Regions from separate parts of the Microbaculum mangrovi genome, predicted to be linked through region 2. Evidence: predicted binding sites of a transcription regulator. Region 2 holds the regulator's gene; each other region holds the start of a gene.
The links. The regulator PhoB, encoded in region 2, activates phosphate uptake and scavenging genes when phosphate is short. The targets are predictions, from matches to a motif close to TGTCATNNANCTGTCAT.

Region 1 (5,520 bases), on a different contig from region 2:
CGGTCGCCGACTATCCGCGCCCGGCCGAAGCCGAATGGGTGCTGCGCGGCGACCGCGGCATCACCTATGCGGCAACGCCGCCGGACAACGGCAAGCTGACCGAAGGCGACTGGTGGTCCGAGGAGTACGACGGCCCGCCGCTGGTCTCCTTCGCCGCTGAGGTCGCCGGCGAGCTCGGCCTCGCCGTCGGCGACGAGATCACCGTCAACGTCCTCGGCCGCACCATCACCGCGACGATCGCCAATCTGCGAACCGTCGACTGGACCAGCCTGTCGATCAACTTCGTCATGGTGTTCTCGCCGAACACCTTCGCCGGCGCGCCGCACATGGTGCTGGCCACCGTAACCCTGCCCGAGGCCGCCGGCGCCGACAGCGAACTCGGCCTGATGCGCGCGGTCACCGGAGCGTTTCCCACCGTCACCTCGGTGCGGGTCAAGGAGGCGCTCGACACGGTCAACAGCCTCGTGCGCCGGCTCGCCTGGGCGGTCCGGGCGGCAAGCGGGATCACCATCGCCGCGGGCATCCTCGTGCTCGCCGGCGCGCTCGCGGCGAGCCACCGCCACCGCATCCACGACGCCGTGGTGCTGAAGACGCTGGGCGCGACCCGCCGCCGGCTGATCGGCGCCTATGTCATCGAATTCGCGCTATTGGGCACGATTACCGCCATTTTCGCGCTCGCCGCTGGCACCCTGGCCGGTTTTGTCGTCGTCGAGCAGGTCATGGAGCTCGACTTCGCCTTCCTGCCGGCCGTCGCGTTCGCGGCGATCGGCAGCGCGCTGGTGCTGACCGTCGGCCTCGGCCTGATCGGCACGTGGCGCGTCCTCGGCCGCCGGCCGGCGGCCTATCTGCGCGATCTGTGAGCACGGTGGCGTGGGTCGGAGCGGTTGCGACAGCGATCGTGACCGGGGGCCGCAAGGGTGGCATGGCGGGGCCGGTCACGCGCCGCCATCGGGGCGATTTCTAAACATTTTGTAAGGTTTCTCGCGCGCAAATTCGGAGCGCGAGCACTTGCCTCACGCACGCGAGACACCCATATTCGCTCGGTGATTTGAAAACCCGAGGGGAATCCCATGGCGGAATTCGACAAACAGGCTGCCCGCGGCTACGGCATGGGCACCTCCCACGCCGGAGTCGGCGTAATCGACGAGGGCCTGCGCGCCTACATGCTGCAGGTCTACAACTATATGGCGATCGGCCTCGCCGTGACCGGCGTGGTCGCGTTCGGCGCGTTCACGATGGCGGTCAGCGGCGGCCAGCTCACCGGCTTCGGCCAGGCGATCTACGCCAGCCCACTGAAGTGGCTGATCATGCTCGCCCCGCTGGGCATGGTGTTCTTCCTGTCCGCGCGGCTCAATTCGCTGAGCCTCGGCGGCGCGCAGATGGCGTTCTGGGTCTTCGCCGCCCTGATGGGCCTGTCGCTGTCCTCGATCTTCCTGGTCTATACGGGCAACTCGATCGCGCGCGTGTTCTTCATCACCGCGGCGTCCTTCGGCGGTCTGAGCCTCTACGGCTACACGACGAAGAAGGACCTCAGCGGCTGGGGTTCGTTCCTGTTCATGGGCCTGATCGGCATCATCATCGCGTCGGTCGTGAACATTTTCCTGGCGTCCTCGGCGCTGCAGTTCGCGGTGTCGGTGATCGGCGTGCTGGTCTTCGCCGGCCTGACCGCCTACGACACCCAGCAGATCAAGGAAATGTACTCGGCCCAGGACGACGGCACGACTGCCGGCCGCAAGGCGATCATGGGCGCGCTCCGGCTGTACCTCGACTTCATCAACCTGTTCGTGATGCTGTTGAGCCTGTTCGGCAATCGCGAGTAGGAACACCGAAACGTCGGTTTTCGGAAGGCCCCGGCTGCGCAGCCGGGGCCTTTTTCGTTGGGGACTACCTGTTGCAACGCGACCTGACCGTCCGCCCGGCCACGCCGGACGACACTGCGGCGATCGCCGCCATCTACGCCGATGCCGTCAGGACCGGCACGGCGAGCTTCGAGCTGACCCCGCCCGACGACGCGGAGATGGGACGGCGCCTGGCCGCGCTTCTCGACGGCGGCTTTCCCTATCTCGTCGCGGTATCGGACGGCACGATCGTCGGCTACGCCTATGCCGGCGCCTACCGGCCGCGGCCCGCCTACCGCTTCACGGTGGAGGATTCGGTCTATGTCGCCCGCGCCGCGCAAGGCAGGGGCGTCGGCCGGACGCTGCTCGCCGCGCTGATCGCCGAGGCCGAGACACGCGGCTTCCGCCAGATGATCGCGGTGATCGGCGACGAGGCCAGCGCCGGCTCGATCGCACTGCACAAGGCGATGGGGTTCGATCTCGTCGGCACCTTCAAGGCGGTCGGCTGGAAGTTTGGCCAGTGGCGGGCCACCGTCCTGATGCAGCGCGCGCTGGGCCCGGGCGAGACCGAACCGCCACCGGAGCGGCGCTAGCTGGCCGGCCCACACGGCCGCCATGGCCGCCGCGTCGCAAAGATCCAGCGTTCCCGCGCTGCCAGTCCCCATGGGTCCCGGATCAGGTCCAGGACACGCGGCCGGTGGGTGGTCCCGGGCCGTGCCCAAACGAAAACTCGTGCTCCGGACCTGATCCGGAGCCCATGAGGCGGCAGCCGCACGGCAGGAACGACGCGGCGAGAGGGAAAAACGGCTTCGCGTGCGGTGGTTGCCCGGGTTTTCTACACGGGGAATTGGGGCGACGCTGGCAAATCGCTGATTCGGCGAACGATTCGGCAGATTTTATTGGAAGAAAGCGCCGTCCGCGGCGCAGATGCTCAAACTTCAACGCGGCCGCGCCGCCAACGACGAGCGCGCAGAAGGACAGGTGGCCCCCAGCCTAGGCCGGGCTACGCCTCCACCAGCTTCAGGCGCTTGTCGATCGCCCGCAGGACCCGCGACAGGTCGTGGCCGCGCTTGAGGATCAGGCCAGTCGTGGTGACGACGGAATAGGCGCCCTGGCGGCGCGCGAGCTTCGGATTTTTCTCGATCCGGTAGAGCGGCGCCTCGCAGGCGCGCCGGAAGACGGAAAAGACCGCTTTTTCCTTCAGCGCGTCGATGGCGTAGTCACGCCATTCGCCGGCGGCCACCATGCGCCCGTAGACATTGAGGATTTCGCCCAGTTCGCGGCGATCGAAGGAAACCCGGGCCGCGGCCCCATTGCGGGCTTCGGGAACGGCGGCGCGCATCGCAAGTCCGCGGCCGCCGGGGAACGCTATGGGGTCCGTTTCACTCAACGGCGCCTCCCTCTCTCGCGCCTCGCTGTCATATGATCGTCAGAGGAACGGGGCCGCGTCAAGGACGCTTCCGGCCCGCATTGGTGTCAGCATTGACGAACCGTGGAAGCAGCTCTGCGTAATACGCCGAAATTATCACATTTCCGCCCCATTCGCGCCCTTCACACGCCAGATTGCTCGAACAAATTGCCATCGTTGCCTCGAGGCCCGGTTCTAGGAGGCTCCGGAACACCCAGCCCCCCAGCCCCCCGGGGTCGTTCTTGAACCGGGCCCGTTTTACCTTTTCTGAGTACTGCTGGTTAAATCCCCGACAGTCACTTCCGCGGGCCGGTCCCACCGGCCCGATTTGTTTTTGATCCTCCCCGCCCCTTGAAAAAGTCGTCCGGCTCTTCCTATCTCGCCGCATGAACGCTTCGTTCGTTGCGGAAATCCGGGATAGTCGATGAGCACCAAGACGAAAAAGACCGAAAAATCCGAGGCGCCGGCCGCCGGATCCTATGCTTTCGAGGCCGAAGTCGGCCGCCTCCTCGACCTGATGGTGCACGCGGTCTATTCCGACCGCGACGTGTTCCTGCGCGAGCTGATCTCCAACGGCGCCGATGCCTGCGAGAAGCTCCGCTACGCCGCGCGCCAGGACGATTCGCTGCTGAAAGGCGATCCGGCGCTCGCCGTCACCGTCACCCCCGACGCCGACGCCGGCACGCTGACCATCGCGGACAACGGCATCGGCATGGACCGGGACGAACTCGTCGCCAATCTCGGCACCATCGCCCGCTCCGGCACCCAGGCCTTCGTCGAGGCGCTGAACGAGAGTGGCGGGGACGGCGCCGAGTCCTCCAGCCTGATCGGCCGCTTCGGCATCGGCTTCTATTCCGCCTTCATGGTCGCCGACCGGGTCGACGTCGTCAGCCGCAAGGCCGGCGCGACGGAGGGCTATCGCTGGTCGTCCGACGGCCGCGGCACCTACGAGATCGAGCCCGACGACAGCGCGCCGGAACGCGGCACCCGCATCGTCCTGCACATGAAGGACGACGCCAGGGATTTCCTCGAGCCGCACCGGCTGGAGCAGATCGTCCACGCCCATTCCGCCCATGTTCCCGTGCCGATCCGGCTGAAGGAGGGCGAGACGGCCCGCGAGATCGCCGACGGCGGCGCGCTGTGGCTGAAGCCGAAGTCGGAGCTTTCCGAGGACGACTACCGCGAGTTCTACCGCCATGTCGCCGGCGCCTGGGACGAGCCGGCGCTGACCGTCCACTACGCCGCCGAGGGCCGGCAGGCCTATCGCGTGCTGCTGTTCGTGCCCACCGAGAAGCCCTTCGACATGTTCGATCCGGCCCGCAAGGGCCGCACCCGGCTCTATGTGCGCCGGGTCTTCATCACCGACGACGCCGAGCTGATGCCGGGCTACCTGCGCTTCGTGCGCGGCCTCGTCGATTCCGACGACCTGCCGCTCAACATCTCGCGCGAGATGTTGCAGGAAAGCCCGCTGCTCGGCCAGATCCGCAAGGCCGTCGCCAACCGCGTGCTGAGCGAGCTGGCCAAGCTCGCCGACAAGGAGCCGGAGCGCTATACGCAGATCTGGTCGGCCTTCGGCCCGGTTCTCAAGGAAGGGCTCTACGAGGACATCGAGCGCCGCGACACCCTGCTCGGCCTCGCCCGCTTCCACACCACCGGGGATCCCGACGGCTGGCGCTCGCTGAAGGACTATGTCGCCGACATGCGGGAGAACCAGACCGCGATCTACTACGTCACCGGCGACAGCGCCGCGCAGGCCGCCGCCAGCCCGCATCTGGAAGGCTTCCGCGCCCGTGGCATCGAGGTGCTGCTGCTGACCGATCCGGTCGACCATTTCTGGGTGCGCGTCGCCACCGGCTTCGACGGCAAGCCACTGAAGTCGGTGAGCCAGGGCGACGCCGACATCGCCAACATCGCGCTGCTCGACGAAAACGCCGCGGACGAGGACAACGAGGCCGGCCCAGCGGTCGCCACGCTGGCCGCCTTCGTCAAGCAGACGCTCGGCGACGCGGTTCAGGACGTGCGCGCCTCCACCCGCCTCGCCGAAAGCCCGGTCTGCCTGGTGGCGACCGAAGGCGCGCTCGACCGCCGGCTCGAACGCATGCTCGCCAAACAGGAGGGCGCGCCCGAGCGCGCGGCCCCGGTCCTCGAGCTCAATCCGCGCCACGCGCTGATAAAGCATCTTGCCGCCCAGGCCGCCGGCGACGACGACAAGGCGCTGCTGGCCGACGCCGCCTGGCTGCTCTACGACGAGGCCTGCATCCTCGACGGCGAGAC
Region 2 (5,520 bases):
GGCGGTCTATCTGGAGGAATTCGCGCCGAAGAACAAATGGACGGACCTGATCGAGGTGAACATCAACAACCTCGCGGCCGTGCCCTCCATCGTGTTCGGCCTGCTTGGCCTGGCGGTGTTCCTCAACTTCTTCGGACTGCCCCGCTCGGCGCCGCTGGTCGGCGGCATGGTGCTGTCGCTGATGACGCTGCCGACGATCATCATCGTCACGCGCGCCTCGCTCAAGGCGGTGCCGCCGTCGATCCGCGAGGGCGCGCTCGGCATGGGCGCCTCGCGCCACCAGGTGATCGCCCATCACGTCCTGCCACTCGCCCTGCCCGGCATCCTGACCGGCACGATCATCGGGCTCGCGCAGGCACTCGGCGAAACGGCGCCGCTACTGCTGATCGGCATGAACGCCTTCATCACCTCGCCTCCGGGCGGGCTCATGGACGCCTCCACCGCCCTGCCGACGCAGATCTTCATCTGGGCCGACAGTCCGGAACGCGGCTTCGTCGACCGCACGTCGGCAGCGATCCTGGTGCTGCTGGGCTTCCTCATCCTCATGAACATAACAGCCATCTTCCTGCGTCAGCGCCTCGAGCGGACGTGGTAGGGCAAGGAGCACGAGCATGACCGACGCTGCGACCGCAGAGACGCCGACGCCTGCCGGGACGATCGTCGTAGACGACCCGAACATGAACCCGATCCGCGTATCGGCGAACAACACCTGCGTGTTCTACGGCGCGAAACAGGCCCTGTTCGACGTCTCCATCGACATCGCCGAGCGCTCTGTGACCGCGCTGATCGGCCCGTCCGGCTGCGGCAAGTCGACCTTCCTGCGCTGCCTCAACCGGATGAACGACACCATCGAGAGCTGCCGTGTCACCGGCGAGATCACGCTTGACGGCCGCGACATCTACGACCCCTCGCTTGACGTAGTGGAGCTGCGCGCGCGCGTCGGCATGGTCTTCCAGAAGCCCAACCCGTTCCCCAAGTCGATCTACGAGAACATCGCCTACGGCCCGCGCATCCACGGCCTTGCCCGCGGCAAGACGGAAATGGACGCGATCGTGGAGACCAGCCTGCGCAAGGCCGGACTCTGGGAGGAGGTCAGGGACCGGCTCAACGAGCCGGGCACCGGTCTGTCCGGCGGCCAGCAGCAGCGCCTGTGCATCGCCCGCGCCATCGCCGTCAGCCCCGAAGTGATCCTGATGGACGAACCGTGCTCTGCGCTCGACCCGATCGCCACGGCCAAGGTCGAGGAGCTGATCGACGAGCTGAAGGAGAACTACTGCATCGTCATCGTGACGCACTCGATGCAGCAGGCCGCCCGCGTGTCGCAGCGCACCGCCTTCTTTCACCTCGGCATCCTCGTGGAGGTCGGCCCGACCGAGCACATCTTCACGAACCCGAGAGACCAGCGCACCCACGACTACATCACCGGCCGCTTCGGCTGATCCCACGGATGGCCACGGACGACAGGCCGAGGAGAATGAGATGACGGAACATATCGTTTCCTCCTACGACGAAGAGCTGAAGAACCTCGCCGTCAAACTGACGCAGATGGGCGGCCTCGCCGAGAAGCTGCTGACCGACTCGATCGTCGCGCTGCACACCAGCGACCAGGAATTGGCGCTGCGGACCATCGAGGCGGACGAACAGATCGACGAACTCGAGCACGAGGTCGAGGAGGCCGCGATCCTGATGATCGCCAAGCGCCAGCCGATGGCCGTCGACCTGCGCGAGATCATCGCCGCGATCAAGATATCGTCCGAGCTCGAGCGCATCGGCGACATGGCCAAGAACATCGCCAAGCGGGCGGTAGCGATCCAGTCGGAGATCATCGCGCAGCGGGCGATCCTCGGCATCGATCACATGAGCCGGATCGCCTCGGAACAGCTCAAGGATGTGCTCGACAGCTTCGCCCAGCGCGACGTCGACAAGGCGATGGCGGTGTGGCACCGCGATTCCGAGATCGACGCGATGTACACTTCGATCTTCCGGGAGCTCCTCACCTATATGATGGAGGACCCGCGCTCGATCACCTATTCGACGCACCTTTTGTTCGCGGCCAAGAACATCGAGCGGATCGGCGACCACGCGACCAATATCGCCGAGATGGTGTTCTACCTGGTGAAGGGCGAGCCGCTGCGCGAGCAGCGCCCGAAGGGGGACACGTCGAGCTACACGCCGGCGGACTATCCGCAGAGCGACGACTGAGGAACCGAAGGGCCGGACGATGAACGCCAAAGTTCTGATCGTCGAAGACGAAGAACCGTTGACGCTACTGATCCGCTACAACCTCGAATCCGAAGGATACGAGGTGGAGGCGGTTGCCCGGGGCGACGAGGCGGAGACGCGCATCCGCGAGGGCGCGCCCGACCTGGTGCTGCTCGACTGGATGCTGCCCGGGATCTCCGGCATCGAACTGTGCCGGCGCATCCGCTCGCGCCCGGAGACGACGGCGCTGCCGGTAATCATGCTGACGGCGCGCGGCGAGGAGACCGAGCGCATCCGCGGCCTGGCCACCGGCGCCGACGACTACGTGGTCAAGCCGTTCTCGATCCCCGAGCTGATGGCGCGGGTGAAGGCGCTCCTGCGCCGCGCCAAGCCGGAGCTGATCGCCACCGTGCTGCATGCAGGCGACATCGAGCTCAACCGCGATACCCACCGGGTGCGCCGGGCGGGCCGCGAGATCCATCTGGGGCCGACCGAGTTCAGGCTGCTCGAGTTCCTGATGCAGAGCCCGGGACGGGTGTTCACCCGCGAGCAGCTGCTGGACGGCGTGTGGGGCCGCGACGTCTATGTCGACGAGCGCACCGTGGACGTCCATGTCGGCCGGCTGCGCAAGGCGATCAACCGGGGCCGCAAGGCCGACCCGATCCGCACCGTGCGCGGCGCCGGCTACGCCTTCAACGAGCAGTTCGCCACCGCCAACTGACTTGTGCGCCCGCCCCGATCGCGGTTCCCTGTCCGGGTAACGCCGGAAAGGGAGCGGGGCCATGCGCGCGAGCAAGGTCGTTCACGTCGTCAGCTGCCATGCCGAGGGCGAGGTCGGCGACGTCATCGTCGGCGGCGTGGCGCCGCCGCCGGGCGATACCCTGTGGCAACAGTCGCGGTGGATCGCCCGCGACCAGGGGCTGCGCCGCTTCCTGCTCAACGAGCCGCGCGGCGGGGTGTTCCGTCATGTGAACCTGCTGGTGCCGGCAAAGGACGCGCGCGCGGCGATGGGCTTCATCATCATGGAGCCCGAGGACACGCCGCCCATGTCCGGTTCCAATGCCATCTGCGTGGCGACCGTGCTGCTCGAAACCGGCATCGTCGCCATGCGCGAGCCGACCACGACGATGACGCTGGAGGCGCCCGGCGGGCTCATCGAGATCACCGCCGACTGCAGGAACGGCAAGGCGGAGCGGATCGTCGTCCGCAACGTGCCCGCGTTCGCCGAGCGGCTGTCGACGCCGCTAGAGGTCGAGGGGCTGGGAACGCTGAACGTCGACACGGCCTATGGCGGCGACAGCTTCGTCGTCGTCGACGCCGACGCGCTCGGATTCACGATCGAGGCATCGGAAGCGCGCGACCTGGCCGCCGCCGGCATCGCCATCACCGATGCCGCCAACCAGCAGCTCGGCTTCCGTCATCCGGAAAACCCGGACTGGGCGCATCTCTCGTTCTGCCTGATCGCGGGATCGCTGCGCACCGAGGGAGGCGCCACCGTCTCGCGGCACGCCGTCGCGATCCAGCCCGGCAAGATCGACCGCTCGCCGACCGGCACCGCGGTTTCGGCGCGCATGGCGCTGCTGCGCGCGCGCGGCCTCATGGCGGCGGGCGACACCTTGATCGCGGAATCGATCATCGACTCCCGCTTCATCGGCAGGATCGTCGCCGACACCACGGTAGGCGAACATCCGGCGATCGTTCCTGAGATTTCGGGACGGGCGTGGATCACCGGGACGCATCAGCACATGCTGGACCCGGGAGACCCCTGGCCGAACGGCTATCGCCTCAGCGACACCTGGCCGGCCAGGACGGTGTAGACGTGAAAGCCCCTAGCCCGCCGACTTCGTCCGGCGCCTGTCGTTGGCCGGCTGATAGGCGACGCGGCAGTGATGCTCGCAATAGGGCACGCCGCTGCCCGAACGCCGGCCGCAGAAGTAGAAGTCCTCCTGGCCCGGATCGCCGATCGGCCATTTGCAGGTGTGCTCGTTCAGCTGCAGGATCGTGGCCCGTTCCTCGGGCGGAATGAACAATTCCTCGACCGGCGCGAGCACGCGCATCGGCACCACTTCGGCGTCGAGCTGCTGCTCTTCGACCACGTTCAGCTTCAAGGCAGTGTTGCCGATGACCCGTGTGGTGGGGCGCGGCGGCATCGACGGGCGACGCACCTTGCGCACCCGCGGCGCCGAAGGCCGCGAGGTCTTGGTGCGGCCGGACAGTCCCAGCCGGTGCACCTTGCCGATCACCGCATTGCGTGTCACTCCACCGAGCTCGGCCGCGATCTGACTGGCACTCAGTCCATCGGTCCAGAGCTTCTTCAGGAGCTCGACACGTTCATCAGTCCAAGACATCCGCCGCTCCATGCTTGGGTTGCGGACAGACTCCGAGTCCTCACCGGAATCGCCTACTTGCGATCCGACTTTCCCACTAAATCTGGGTGACTAGACTGGTCCGCCGCACGAAATGTCGTACTCAATGAGTGCAAGCTACAATACCGGCGGACTCGCCGTAAACCCCGCATAAACCTTTCCTCAACGATTTCCCCAGGAAGGCGCGCAAGTGAGTCGCGAATGCAACACCTGAGCCGACTATCCGTGGATCGCGCGCCATTGCGCCGGCGTCGGGATCCGGGAGAAAATGGCATATGTTGTTCGTGAAAATCGCCGCCTGGCTCGCCGTCGGCTACGCCGCGCTCGTCGCGGTCACCTATTTTGCGCAGACGTCCCTCCTGTTCCCGACAAGCCTCGCCGGCGGCGCGCCCGACGTGCTGCCGGACGGCGGCGAGATGACGACGACGCGAATGGCGGACGGCATCGACGTCGCCGTCGTGCGGATCGCGGCGCGCAAGCCCGACGGTCCGCGTCCGCTTGTCCTCGGCTTCGGCGGCAATGCCTGGAACGCCGCGGCGGTCGCGCAGACGCTGCACTGGCTGTATCCGGCCAACGAGGTGATGGCCGTCTATTATCGCGGCTATCCGCCGAGCGGCGGACGCCCGAGCGCGAAGAAACTGCTGAGCGACGCCGTCGCGGTGTTCGACGGACTGAAGGAGCCGACGGGCGTCGTCGCGGTCGGCTTCTCGATCGGCGCCGGGGTCGCCGCCCATCTCGCCGCCGAGCGCCCGCTGCGCGGCCTCATCCTGGTGACCCCCTTCGACAGCCTGACGGCGCTCGCGAGCCATCACTACCCGTGGGCGCCGGTCAGGCTGCTGCTGCGCAACCGCATCGACACGGCCACCTATCTTCGCGATATCGATATTCCAACCGCCATCATCACCGCCGAGACCGACACCGTGGTGCCGGCCGAACGATCCGCGCCATTGCG
Region 3 (5,520 bases), 120 kb from region 2:
GACTCCGCACGCACTTTTGGGTCGGGCCGGTCGGCTCGCCCTGTCGAGCCGCCATCCGCTCTCCGCGGCGCTGAAGACCTACGCGACGGGCCCCGTTCCGGGCGCGTCCGAGGCGCCCGGTCAGGGCGTCCGTGCCGAGATCGATGGCGTCGCATGCCGGCTCGGCAGCGCCGCGTTCTGCGGTGTTTCCGCCGAAAAGGCCGCCGAAACGGCCGAAAGCGGCGCGCATTCGCTGGTCTGGTACCGCGAGGGCGAGGCGGATGCGATTCCGATCGCCGTTGCCCAGGGCCTGCGCCCGGACGCCGGCGACGTGATTGGCAAGCTCAAGGACCGCGGCCTCGCGGTGATGATTCTGTCCGGCGACCGGGCCGCCGCAGTCGACGCCGCAGCCGACGCCCTCGGCGTCGCCGATCGCCACGCCGGCCTGAAGCCCGCCGACAAGATCGCGATCCTGGAAGAGCTTAAGAATCAAGGCCATAAGGTGCTCATGGTCGGTGATGGCCTCAACGACGCGCCGGCGCTTGCCGCCGCCCATGTGTCGATTTCGCCGGTCACCGCCGTCCATCTGTCGCAAGCCGCCGCCGATGCCGTGTTCCTCGGCGACAAGCTCGGTCCGGTCGTCACGGCGATCGATATTTCGCGCCGCGCGCGCCGCGCCATGGATCAGAATCTGTGGTTCGCCGCGTTCTACAACGTCTGCGCGGTGCCGATCGCGGTGCTTGGCTTCGTCACGCCGCTGGTGGCGGCGCTCGCCATGTCGTCGTCCTCGGTGGTCGTGACGCTCAACGCGCTCCGGGTCCGCCTGATCGCGCGCAGGCTCGAGGGGGCGTCCTGATGGACGTCCTCTTCGTCCTCATCCCCGTAGCGCTGGGGCTTGGCCTGCTGGGCCTTGCCGCGTTCCTATGGGCGATGAAGTCCAATCAGTTCGAGGATCTGGATGGCGCCGCCTGGCGCGCGATCATGGACGACGACCTGCCGCCCGAAGACGAGCGCGACAGTCGATCCACCTGATCGCGGGCAGATCCGGAGCGCCGTCTCGGCCTCGCGAAACCAGGCGTCCAGTGGCGGTGTTGTCGGGATTGCACACCGTCGCGCCGCCCGAAGGGCGAGGCATCAGGTCTCGGAAATCGTCCGTAAGCTACTCCGCCGCCGCAGCGCGGTCGGAATCGGCGTAGGGGATGCCGAGCGTGTCCCAGACCTCGGCGAGCGCCTCGGAAAGGCCTTCGATCAACCGATCGTCGTGGAACGGCGTCGGCGTGATCCGCAGGCGCTCGGTGCCGCGCGGAACGGTCGGGTAGTTGATCGGCTGGATGTAGATGTCGTGCTTGTCCATCAGCCGGTCGCTTGCCGCTTTGCACAGCTCCGGGTCGCCAACAAGAATCGGCACGATATGCGTGACCGACGGCATCACGGGCAGGCCGCGCGCGAGCAGCACGTCCTTGGTCCGGGTCGCCTGGCGCTGCTGCGCCTCGCGCTCCGCCGACGATGCCTTGAGGAGGCGGATCGAGGCCGTCGCGGCTGCGGCGATCGTGGGCGGCAGGGCGGTGGTGAAGATGAAGCCGGGCGCGAAGGAGCGCACCGAGTCGACGATGTCCGATGTCGCGGCGATGTACCCGCCGAGGCATCCGAACGCCTTGGCCAGCGTGCCCTCGACCACGTCGATGCGACCCATTTCGCCCTCGCGTTCGGCGATGCCGCCGCCACGCGGGCCGTACATGCCGACCGCGTGCACCTCGTCGATATAGGTCATGGCGCCGTAGCGCTCGGCGAGGTCGCAGATCTTGCCGACCGGTCCGATATCACCATCCATCGAATAGACGGATTCGAACACGATCAGCTTCGGCCGTTCCTTGCCGGCGGCCCGAAGCAGGTCTTCCAGGTGTTCGACATCGTTGTGCCGGAAGATCTTCTTGTCGCAGCCCGAGCGCCGCACGCCCTCGATCATCGATGCGTGATTCAGTTCGTCCGATAGGATCAGGCATTCCGGGATAAGCCGGGCGATCGTCGAGATCGAGGCCTCGTTGGAGATGAATCCGGATGTGAAGACGAGCGCCGCCTCCTTGCCGTGCAGATCGGCCAGCTCCGCTTCCAGAGTGACAAGCGGGTGGTTGGTGCCGGAAATGTTGCGCGTGCCGCCCGCACCGACGCCCATTCGATCGATCGCATCCGTGGCCGCCGCGATCACGTCGGGATGCTGGCCCATGCCCAGATAGTCGTTCGAGCACCAGATGGTGATCTCGCGCTTGCCTTCCGCACCGTGGTAGATCGCTTCGGGAAAGCGGCCGGCGACGCGCTCGAGTTCGGCGAAGACGCGATAGCGCTTCTCCGCGGTGATCTCCTCGATGGCGGAGCGAAATACGCTGGCGTAGTCGAAAGCCATGACGGATTCGTACCTTTTCTTGCGGCCGTAACGGTCGGTGCAAGCCGGACCCGAGTCATCGCCGCGCGGACGCGATGTCGACCCGAGCCGGACAACCCTTTGAACCAGTATTTATTCCAATTCGCAACTGACTTTGCTGCGGCAATTGGTCGGACCGTCGCATGGCTGTCATAGGTGCAGCATTGTATGCGCCTCCGTTATTCCAGGGGGTAGGCGAAACAATGAACGACGAACGATACGACCTCGCCGTCGTCGGTGCCGGGATCGTCGGGCTTGCCCACGCGCTGATGGCGGCCCGGCGGGGCATGAAAGCGGTGGTTATCGACCGGGACGCCGGCGCGAACGGTGCGTCCGTGCGCAATTTCGGCTTCGTCACGGTCACCGGTCAGCAAGCCGGCGATTGCTGGCGCCGGGCCGTGCGCTCGCGCGACGTCTGGGCGGAGATCGCGGGCCCCGCCGGCATCGAGGTCACCCATCGCGGTCTCGCCGTTGCCGCCCGATACGGGGAATCGCTACCCGTCCTGGAGGCGTTTCTGGAAACGGCGATGGGCGAGGGCTGTGCGCTGCAGACCCTGGACGAGGCCCGCAAGACGGTGCCGGGCCTGCGTGACGATGTCCGCGCGGTCCTGTGGAGCCCGCACGAACTGCGCGTCGAATCCCGCGCCGCGATCCCGCAACTCGCCGCCTATCTCGAACGCGATCTCGGCGTTGCTTTCCTGCGCCAAACCCAGGTGCACGGCATCGCCTTGCCGGCAATCGACACGTCCGCGGGGACGGTGCGGGCGCAGGCGGCCGTGGTCTGCCCCGGCGAAGACTTCCTCTCGCTCTACCCCGAGCGCATTGCCGCCTATGGCCTCACCCGCTGCAAGCTGCACATGATGCGGCTCAAGCCGCCGGCGGGCGCGGCCCTCGGTGCCGCGGTCATGTCCGATCTCGGCCTGGTCCGCTATCTCGGCTACGCCGAATTGCCGGAAGCCGCCGCCCTGAAGGCGCGGCTGGAGCGCGAGCGGGCCGACGCGCTCAAGGCCGGCGTGCACCTGATCGTGGTGCAGTCGTCGGATGGCAGCCTCGTGGTCGGCGACAGCCATCACTATGGCTGGACGCCCGAGCCCTTCGCGTCCGAAGCGGTCGACCGGCTGATCCTCGACGAATTCGACAACGTCCTCGATATGGGCGCCTGCGAGATTACGGAACGCTGGACGGGCCTCTACGCATCCGCCTCCGAGCGTCTGATGCTGGTCGACGCGCCGGAGGACAAGGTACGCATAGTAATCGTCACGTCCGGCACCGGCGCATCGACCGCCTTCGGCATCGCCGAAGAGGTGATCGAAGGCATGTTCGGCGCGTGAACACGAAAGGAAACGGGATGACCGGGAATTCGGTGAATGCGGTGGTTTTCGATTGGGCGGGAACCATCGTTGATTTCGGCTCGCGCGCGCCGATGGGCGCCTTCGTCGAGGTGTTCAGGCGTTTCGGCGTCGATATCTCGATCGACGAGGCCCGGGTGCCGATGGGCCTGCCGAAATGGCGGCACATCCAGGCGCTCGGCCGTATCCCGCGCATTGCCCAGGCGTGGCGGGAGGCGAAGGGCAGGGATCTCGGCGATGCCGACGTCGACGCCATCTACGAGGTGTTTGTGCCGCTCAACGCCGAGGTGGTGACGGACTATGCCGACCTGATCCCCGGTGCCGTCGAGACCGTCGCCGAGCTGCGTGCCCGTGGCATCAAGATCGGCTCCACCACCGGCTACACGCGCGAGATCATGGAACGGCTCGTGCCGATTGCCGCCGCACAGGGCTTCGCCCCCGACAACCTCGTGTGTGCCGGCGATCTGCCGGAAGGCCGCCCCGGCGCGCTGATGATGTACCGCACATTCCTGGACCTCCAGGTCTGGCCGGCCTGGTCCGTCGTCAAGGTCGACGACACCGAGCCCGGCATCGCCGAGGGCCTTGCCGCCGGCACCTGGACCGTCGGCGTCGCCGCGTCCGGCAATGCCATGGGGCTGTCGCTGGAGGAATACGAAGCCTACGACGACACTCACTTCGACCGTTACGTGGCCGCCGAGCGCCGTCTCGCCCGCGCCGGCGCGCATTTCGTCATCGGCTCGGTCGCCGAGCTGATGGATGTGGTCGACGAAATCGAGGGCAGGCTCTTGCGCGGCGAGCGGCCGTAGCCGCTCACCCCGCGCGACGGTCCAGCGTCGCCGAGACGGGTCCCGCCTCGGTCAGCTCGATGCCTGACAGGCTGCGGTCGAGATGGCGGGCGCGCCAGGCGAGCAGTTTCTCGGCCATGTCCAGTCGCGCGTCCCTGTAGGCGGGATCCCCGGCCAGATTGGTGAGTTCGCCGGGGTCCGCCTGCATGTCGAACAGGAGCGGGGGCAGGCCGCCGAAATGGACGTACTTGAACCGATCGCCGCGCACGACGGCGAGGTTCAGCGCGTCGAGCGGCAGGCCGAAGTGTTGTTCGGTCTCGGCCGTTGCCACCTCGCGGAAATCGAATTCCCAATGCGCTTCTTCGCGCCAGTTCGCCGGCGCGCCGCCTGTAAGGAATGGCACCAGCGAGCGGCCGTCGAGATGGATCGGTACGTCGGCGCCGATCCGGTCCAGGATCGTCGGCACGATGTCGATCGACTCGGTGAAGCGGTCGACAGTCTGCCCCGGCCGTCCCGCCATCGGGTCGCGGATGATCAGCGGCACGTGATAGCTCTGGTCGAACCAGCCGAGCTTGCCGTAGAGCCAGTGGTCGCCCATCATCTCGCCGTGGTCGCTCGTCAGGATGACGAGCGTGTCTTCGGCAGCGCCGGCTGTTTCCAGCCCCGCCATCATCCGGCCGATCTGCGCGTCGACCTCCGAGATCATGCCCCAATAGGTCGCCCGGATCTGCCGCCGTGCGGCGTCGTCCCAGTCGCCGATCGATCCGGAGGCACCATGGACAAAGTTGGTCTTGCGGACGGTGTCCAGGCTATAGGCGAGGAAGGGGTGCTGGGCCGCCTCCGCCTCGGGCGTCGCGGCGCGCTCGAAGTCGCCGCCATCATCGGGTGAATACATCGAGGCGTAGGGTTCCGGCACGATGAACGGCGGATGCGGGCGGATGAAGCTCACATGCGCGAACCATGCGCCGTCCTGTTCGCCGAGCCAGCG

Region 1: the regulator PhoB is predicted to act here: its motif matches at 3,255-3,271, upstream of ACSF9G_RS19565 (DUF2794 domain-containing protein).
Region 3: the regulator PhoB is predicted to act here: its motif matches at 2,536-2,552, upstream of ACSF9G_RS13875 (TIGR03364 family FAD-dependent oxidoreductase).

Annotation. Positions count from the first base shown of each region.
Region 1 covers NZ_JBPODT010000004.1:596,509-602,028, reverse strand. The annotation lists gene ACSF9G_RS19580 (ABC transporter permease) at 1-860, shown strand, start outside; gene ACSF9G_RS19575 (Bax inhibitor-1/YccA family protein) at 1,071-1,820, shown strand; gene ACSF9G_RS19570 (GNAT family N-acetyltransferase) at 1,892-2,431, shown strand; gene ACSF9G_RS19565 (DUF2794 domain-containing protein) at 2,842-3,180, opposite strand; gene htpG (molecular chaperone HtpG) at 3,671-5,520, shown strand, end outside.
Region 2 covers NZ_JBPODT010000003.1:120,632-126,151, reverse strand. The annotation lists gene pstA (phosphate ABC transporter permease PstA) at 1-595, shown strand, start outside; gene pstB (phosphate ABC transporter ATP-binding protein PstB) at 678-1,439, shown strand; gene phoU (phosphate signaling complex protein PhoU) at 1,480-2,202, shown strand; gene phoB (phosphate regulon transcriptional regulator PhoB) at 2,222-2,923, shown strand; gene ACSF9G_RS13300 (trans-3-hydroxy-L-proline dehydratase) at 2,985-4,019, shown strand; gene ACSF9G_RS13295 (GcrA family cell cycle regulator) at 4,032-4,550, opposite strand; gene ACSF9G_RS13290 (alpha/beta hydrolase) at 4,844-5,520, shown strand, end outside.
Region 3 covers NZ_JBPODT010000003.1:240,016-245,535, forward strand. The annotation lists gene ACSF9G_RS13860 (heavy metal translocating P-type ATPase) at 1-835, shown strand, start outside; gene ccoS (cbb3-type cytochrome oxidase assembly protein CcoS) at 835-1,011, shown strand; gene hemA (5-aminolevulinate synthase) at 1,139-2,380, opposite strand; gene ACSF9G_RS13875 (TIGR03364 family FAD-dependent oxidoreductase) at 2,602-3,729, shown strand; gene phnX (phosphonoacetaldehyde hydrolase) at 3,747-4,553, shown strand; gene ACSF9G_RS13885 (alkaline phosphatase family protein) at 4,558-5,520, opposite strand, start outside.